DNA from 3 places in the Pseudomonas sp. G2-4 genome. Region 1 is predicted to be linked to each of the others. Evidence: riboswitches for the same ligand, from Rfam matches in the RefSeq annotation. Region 1 holds a riboswitch; each other region holds the start of a gene.
What was found. A riboswitch is a leader RNA that binds a small molecule or an ion and turns the genes downstream of it on or off. The one in region 1 is predicted to bind cobalamin.
Positions count from the first base shown of each region.

Region 2: linked by a shared signal. The riboswitch ahead of cobO (cob(I)yrinic acid a,c-diamide adenosyltransferase) and the one ahead of cobW (cobalamin biosynthesis protein CobW) in region 1 are both predicted to bind cobalamin.
Region 3: linked by a shared signal. The riboswitch ahead of QNH97_RS23845 (ABC transporter substrate-binding protein) and the one ahead of cobW (cobalamin biosynthesis protein CobW) in region 1 are both predicted to bind cobalamin.

Region 1 covers NZ_CP125957.1:4,283,137-4,285,362, reverse strand. The annotation lists gene QNH97_RS18540 (CbtB domain-containing protein) at 1-162, opposite strand, end outside; cobalamin riboswitch at 262-484, opposite strand; cobalamin riboswitch at 838-1,054, shown strand; gene cobW (cobalamin biosynthesis protein CobW) at 1,153-2,217, shown strand; gene cobN (cobaltochelatase subunit CobN) at 2,221-2,226, shown strand, end outside.
Region 2 covers NZ_CP125957.1:4,905,779-4,908,004, forward strand. The annotation lists gene QNH97_RS21355 (cobyrinic acid a,c-diamide synthase CobB) at 1-221, opposite strand, end outside; gene cobO (cob(I)yrinic acid a,c-diamide adenosyltransferase) at 218-829, opposite strand; cobalamin riboswitch at 911-1,120, opposite strand; gene QNH97_RS21365 (hypothetical protein) at 1,278-1,862, shown strand; gene QNH97_RS21370 (PQQ-dependent sugar dehydrogenase) at 2,060-2,226, shown strand, end outside.
Region 3 covers NZ_CP125957.1:5,439,743-5,441,968, forward strand. The annotation lists gene QNH97_RS23835 (hypothetical protein) at 1-313, opposite strand, end outside; gene QNH97_RS23840 (DUF3592 domain-containing protein) at 318-761, opposite strand; cobalamin riboswitch at 910-1,102, shown strand; gene QNH97_RS23845 (ABC transporter substrate-binding protein) at 1,243-2,226, shown strand, end outside.

The DNA of each region.
Region 1 (2,226 bases):
GCGGGTATCGTGGGCGGCGTTGTGCACCGCTTCAATGTGGGAGAAACCGGCGAAATAGACCAGGCCGGCGCCCAGGATCGAGGCGAAGATCGCGGCGCTCAGGCGTTGGCTCAGGGTGGTGGTGCTACTGGCGGTGCGGGCGGTGCTGCTGATGGTCGACATGGCGCTTCCCTCTGGTCTTGTCAGCGGGTGAATCGAGCGCAATGAAACCCCGGGCGAAGGCCCGCCAGGGTTCGAACAGCGCCCGCCCACCGCGGGTTGTTGATGCATGAGTCATGGGCCGGTCTCCGGGCTCGCGAGGGGCAGGGGCTGAGCCTTGCCTGCAAGCATCACCTTCCCATGTCGTGAGACACAGTGGTTTAGACGCTTCACTCGCTTACCGTTGCGGGGGCAGCACCGGACTGACGTGGCTTTGGAGTAAAGCACACGATTCACCGGTTTCCCGTTTCACCCTGTGAAGGGCACCCGTAACAAGTGGTTTGTGTAGCGGGTTCTGTTAGCCCAACTTCGGCGCCAGAAATCCATATCCTGCGTTGCTGTTCCTCGCCATAGCGGGCTATGACTCGTCACAGCGCCTTGGCTATGGACTTCCGGCATCCGAATTTGAGCTAACAGAACCCGCTACGCAAACCATGCACAGGAGAGCATGGGCGGGGGCGGGGCGTCAATGTACAAGGGCAGACGAGGGCTGTTGTGGCGAGGGAGCTTGCTCCCGCTGGGCAGCGCAGCGGCCCCCGGCTCTTTGCGGTCGCTGCGCAACCGAGCGGGAGCAAGCTCCCTCGCCACAACAGCATCCTGCATCTTGCTTGCGGACATTGACCCGCCCCCACACCCTGCGTAGCCTTGCGCCTTCGAGGTTCTTCGGCCTGCGCCGAAGCTAAGAAGGGAACGCGGTCCAAGCCGCGGCTGCCCCCGCAACTGTGAACGGTGATGTTTCTGCAAGGCCACTGTGCATACCCCTTTATATCCGGGGCGCGCGGGAAGGCGCAGCAATTGCCAGTCGAAAGACTGGCCCACCGTCAGCCAGGAGACCTGCCTCGACACAGATTCTCACTACAACCGGGCGGGGTGATCCGGTGGCGAAATCTTCCGCGCGCGCCTTTGCCAGCGGTTGTCGTCCCGTTTGCCCGCCACCTTGCCAAAGGGCATCCGATGAAAACACTGGCCAAACTCCCCGTCACCATCGTCACCGGTTTCCTCGGTTCGGGTAAAACCACCTTGCTGCGGCACATGCTCGATAACGCCCAGGGCCGGCGTATCGCCGTGATCGTCAACGAATTCGGCGAACTGGGTATCGACGGCGAGATCCTCAAGCAGTGCTCCATCGGTTGCACCGAAGAAGAAGCCAACGGCCGCGTCTACGAACTGGCCAACGGCTGCCTGTGCTGTACGGTGCAGGAAGAGTTCTTCCCAGTGATGCGCGAGCTGGTGGCGCGACGCGGCGACCTCGACCACATCCTCATCGAAACCTCCGGTCTGGCCCTGCCCAAGCCCCTGGTCCAGGCCTTCCAGTGGCCGGAAATCCGCAGCGCCTGCACCGTCGATGCGGTGATCACCGTGGTCGACAGCCCGGCCGTGGCCGCCGGTACCTTCGCGGCCTTCCCGGATCAGGTCGATGCCCAGCGCAAACTCGACCCGAACCTGGACCACGAATCACCGCTGCACGAGCTGTTCGCCGACCAACTGGCCAGCGCCGACCTGGTAATCCTCAACAAAGCCGACCTGATCAGCCCGGAAGACCTGGCGAAAGTCCGTCTGGAAGTGGCCGAAGAGCTACCACCGGCGGTCAAGGTCATTGAAGCCAGCAGCGGTCGCCTGCCACTGGAAGTACTCATCGGCCTGGGCGCCGGCTCCGAAGAACACATCGACGGTCGCCACAGCCATCACGATCACCACCATGACGGCGACGATGACGACCACGATCATGACGCCTTCGACTCCATTTCCATCGAGCTGCCCCAAGCCGACGAAAGCCTGCTGCTGGATGCATTGACGCAACTGGTGGTCCAGCACGGCGTGCTACGGGTCAAGGGTTTCGCAGCGATCCCGAGCAAGCCGATGCGCCTGCTGATCCAGGGCGTCGGCACGCGATTCGACAAACATTTCGACCGCCAATGGGGCGCCGATGAAGCGCGGGTGACCCGCCTGGTGTTGATCGGCCAGGCGCTGGACGCGGCGCTGCTTGAAGCGCAGTTGCGCGCCGCCCTCAGCGCCTAAGCCATGCAC
Region 2 (2,226 bases), 620 kb from region 1:
ACCATCCACATGTCCAATTGATAGACCAGCGCGCCGCTGGCTCGCTCGAGGATCATCGGGTCCAAAAAGTCCGGGCCGCATTTGAAGACGCGCACCTTGCGTCCCTGATTGCGATGCAAGCGGGCCAGGGCGGCGGTGACGGTGGTCTTGCCCTGTCCCGAGGCCGGGGCAGCGATCAGCACCGCCGGACAGTGGCGGCTTGTCAGGCAAGTGTCACTCACAGTTCGACGCCTTTCTGCGCCTTGATACCGGCCTGGAACGCGTGCTTGATCATGCCCATCTCGGTGACGGTATCGGCCAGTTCGATCATCTCCGGCTTGGCGCCGCGACCGGTCACCACCACGTGTTGCATCGGCGGGCGTGCTTGCAGATCGCTGAGAACCTGATCGAGGTCGAGGTAACCGTGCTTGAGGGCGATGTTGAGTTCATCGAGCACCACCAGGCCAACGGAGGGATCGCTGAGCAATTGGCGCGATACCGCCCAGGCCGCTTCGGCAGCAGCGATGTCGCGCTGGCGATCCTGGGTTTCCCAAGTGAAGCCTTCGCCCATGACGTGAAAGCGCACCTGTTCCGGGAAGCGGCGGAAAAACAACTCCTCACCGGTGCTGTTGCGGCCCTTGATGAATTGCACCACGCCGCATTGCATGCCATGCCCCATGGCCCGTGCCAACATACCGAACGCCGAGCTGCTCTTGCCCTTGCCGTTGCCGGTCAGCACTAGCAGCAAGCCACACTCGTTCGGCGAGTTGGCGATGCGCTCGTCGATCACGGCTTTCTTGCGCAGCATGCGCGCCAGGTGGCGTTCGTCGCGATCAGGGGTGTCGGTCATGGGGAGCTCTCCGTTGGGATTGGATAACGGCGGGCGGGGCACAAAAAAAGACGGCAGCAAGCCTGGCATCGCCCACCGTGATGCCGTTGGATGAATCAGGCCGGTCTCCGGGCTCATGAGCGGCGTGATGCCGGGCTGCGCGCCTTCCCATGTCCATGGACACAGTGGCCTGTAGGCAACCTTGACTCATTTACCGTTGCGGGGGCAGCGCCGGGTTCGTGTGCACTCACCGGCTTCCCTGTTTCACTCTGTCGGCCACGGCCACAGAGCACCTGAAACAAGCGGCGAAGGTTAGAGGGTTGGGGGTGGAGCGTCAATTAAAGCCGCCACGGGCCCAGCGCTGGTTATTGGCCGGATCAATGGAATGACGTCAATCTTGTGTCACGCCACGGGAAGTGATATCAAAGAGACATTACACCCCGATATCACAAGAACAAGAGGGCAAGGTATGCAAGGCATGATCATCAGCAATCCAAAACTGGAGTTCCTGCGCCCGGTACTGGAACGTTGGTTTGACTGTATCGACCGCTACAACGCCGTGCGTGGCGATAACGACACACCTTACTGGTTCGATGAAAAGGCCAACCTTGGCCTGCTGTCAGCGGCCGCCTGGATGGCCGAGATGGTCACGCTGCAGAACGCGCCGACCCGCAAGCAGAATGAAGAAGGCGAACGCAACGTCAGCGCCGATCTGTTTATCGCCAGCACCGAGGAGCGGGCCTTCATCCAGGCCACCCAACGCTGGCCCAAGGTCAACAACCTGAACCTGACCCAACCGCTGTCGGAAGCCACCAGCGATGCCAAGCGCATCAGCTACGCCAGCGACCTGAGGCTCGGCTGCCTGTTCGTCGCACCGCAAAAAGCCCAGCAGAGCACCACGCCCGAAGAGTTGCAGGACATGGTCGACGACCTGCAAAAGGAAAACACCTGCGCCGTGGCCTGGTATTTCCCTTACGCCTACCGCAAGTTGCGCAACGAGGCCGGCTTTTATCACCCGGGTATCGCCGTGCTGTTCAAACAGGCCCACGGCTGACTCATTCAAGAACTGTGGAAGCGAGCTTGCTCGCGATAGCGGTGCACCTGGCAACATCCATCTTGACTGTCACGCCGCCATCGCGAGCAAGCTCGCTCCCACAAGGTTTTGCCTGGCAGACTGGCCTACCCGCAGTTGAACCATCGCGCGTCTACGCTTCTCTATGAATAACTACATGCATTCATAGGGAAGCCAGCATGCTCAAGCCACCCCATCTTTTGATCGTCGCCTTGGCCGCCGGACTTGTCGCTTGTGGCGAGTCGTCCTCGCTGAAAGTGTCCGACGGCACCGGCCCCTCGCCGAAACTGCCCGAACCGAACAAGACCCTGATCCCCACCGTGAACATCGCCGAAGCCGTCGGCTG
Region 3 (2,226 bases), 1.2 Mb from region 1:
TCAGGTCACGACTGACCAACGCGTCGCTGACGAACACCTTGCCAGTGCTGGGAAAAGCCTCCGCCGCACCCGCGCCCCCCACGCTCTTACCCTTGATCTGGATATTGACCTTGCCGAAACGCGGCAGCCGCGCGCCAAATCCGGCACCCACCCCGACGCCGCCATAGCGGTAGCTGACGTCCTCGCCCTGGGGCGAACGCAGGATGATCGAACCGCCACTGCCCGCCACCATGACCACGGTCAGGCCACCGCCGCTGGCGGTCTGATACTGCCAGCGACTTTCATTGACCGGGATCGGGATGTTGTAGCTCATACGTTTAAAGTCCTTTATGTGAATGAACCGCACCGCGACCGCGCTGACGGATAGCCTTTGCCAGACCGACAAGGGTGAACACCAGACCGATAAAACCCAGGACCCCGGAAGTGCCCCACAGCGCGGCCGAGTCATCGACGATGGCGCTGTTGGCCGGCTGTTCGGGGAGGTAATACACCTTCACAGGCTGATCCTGCTGATAGCCGAAGATGAAGCCGCCCTGGGGGTAGGAGATTTTTTCACCACTGCCCGTGGTGAAGGCGATTTCAGGATGCGAACCACCGGCATTCAAGCGGCTGACGATGCCGTCGGCGGTCTGTGCGCGGTCGAGAAACTCGCGTCGGTCAAGGGTGAGATTGATGGCAATACTCAACAAGCCGATACCAATCAGGGCAAACAGCAGGCCCAGCAATATCTTCCCGATGCGTGACGGGGTGTGGTTAGCCATGGTTTGTCTCAGTGTTCGTCCATGAAGAGGGCCTTCAGGATAGCAAGAAGCGGCGCTCTGCCGCACCTCCAGAAAATCATTCCCGAAAATCCTACGACGCCAGGAGAAGGCATCTCAGCGGTGAGTGGTGATAAACACCCTGATCGACTACCATGCCGACCGCCGGTTCCCCATGGGACTAATAGGGAATCCGAGATGCCTCGCACGGTATCAAACGGAACTGCCCCCGCAACTGTAGGTGCTGAGCCTGCTCCTCAATGGCCACTGGGATCGCTCCCGGGAAGGCTGGAGCCAGGCGATGACGCATCAGTCAGGAGACCTGCCGGCCAAGTCAATCACTAACCGGCGGGGTGTCCGGGAAGGACATCCTTGCGCTGCGCGTCACTGGGCTGATCAGCACTTTTGTGCTTTAGCGGCAGCGTTCGATGATGTGTTTTCCAGTCCGTCCCTGCTCCGTGTACGGTCCATTGGAGATTGCATCATGCTGCTGCCCCGCCGTGTCGCCCTCGTCATCGCCCTGGGTCTGCCCACCCTCGCCCACGCGGCCCCGACTCAATACCCCCTGACCATCGCGAACTGCGGCAGCACGCTGACCTTTGAGCAACCGCCCAGTCGCGCCGTGACCATCGGCCAGGCCGGCACTGAAATGCTCTATGCCATGGGATTGAGCGACAAGGTGGTCGGTACTTCGCTCTGGTTCAACGATGTGAAGGTGAAATACCAGGCGCAGAACGGCAAGATCGAACGCCTGGCCGATAACGAGCCGAGCTTCGAGGCGGTGATCGGCAAACGTCCGCAACTGGTGGTGGCGGAACTGGAGTGGACGGTCGGACCGCAAGGCGTGGTGGGTACCCGCGAGCAGTTTCACGAACTGAAGATCCCAACTTACCTGATGCCCTCCGATTGCGAGGCCAAGGATAATCTGGTCGGTGCGGATGGCACGCGGTTGGAGGCGTTTCGCATCGACAGCATCTACAAGAGCATCAGCCAGTTGGCTGAAATCTTCGACGTGCAGGAACGTGGCCAGCAGTTGAACGCTCAACTCAAGGACAGCCTGGCGAAGTCTATCGCCACGGTGCAGGCCAAGGACCTCAAGCAGACGAGTGCGCTGTTCTGGTTCTCCAGCGCCAGTCTGGATATCGATCCCTATGTGGCTGGGCACAAGGGCGTTCCTGACTTCATGCTCAGTACCCTGGGCGTGCGTAACGTGATCGAGTCCGACGAGGAATGGCCGACCGTCGGCTGGGAAACCATCGCCAAGGCCAACCCGACCTTCCTGGTCATTGCCCGCATGGACCGCCGACGCTTTCCGGCGGATGACCATGAAAAGAAGCTGCAATTCCTGCGCAGTGACCCGGTGACCCGCAATATGGACGCGGTGAAAAACAACCGCATCATCATTCTCGACGCCATGGCCATGCAGGCCAGCATCAGAATGTTCGACGGCCTGGAATCCCTGGCGATG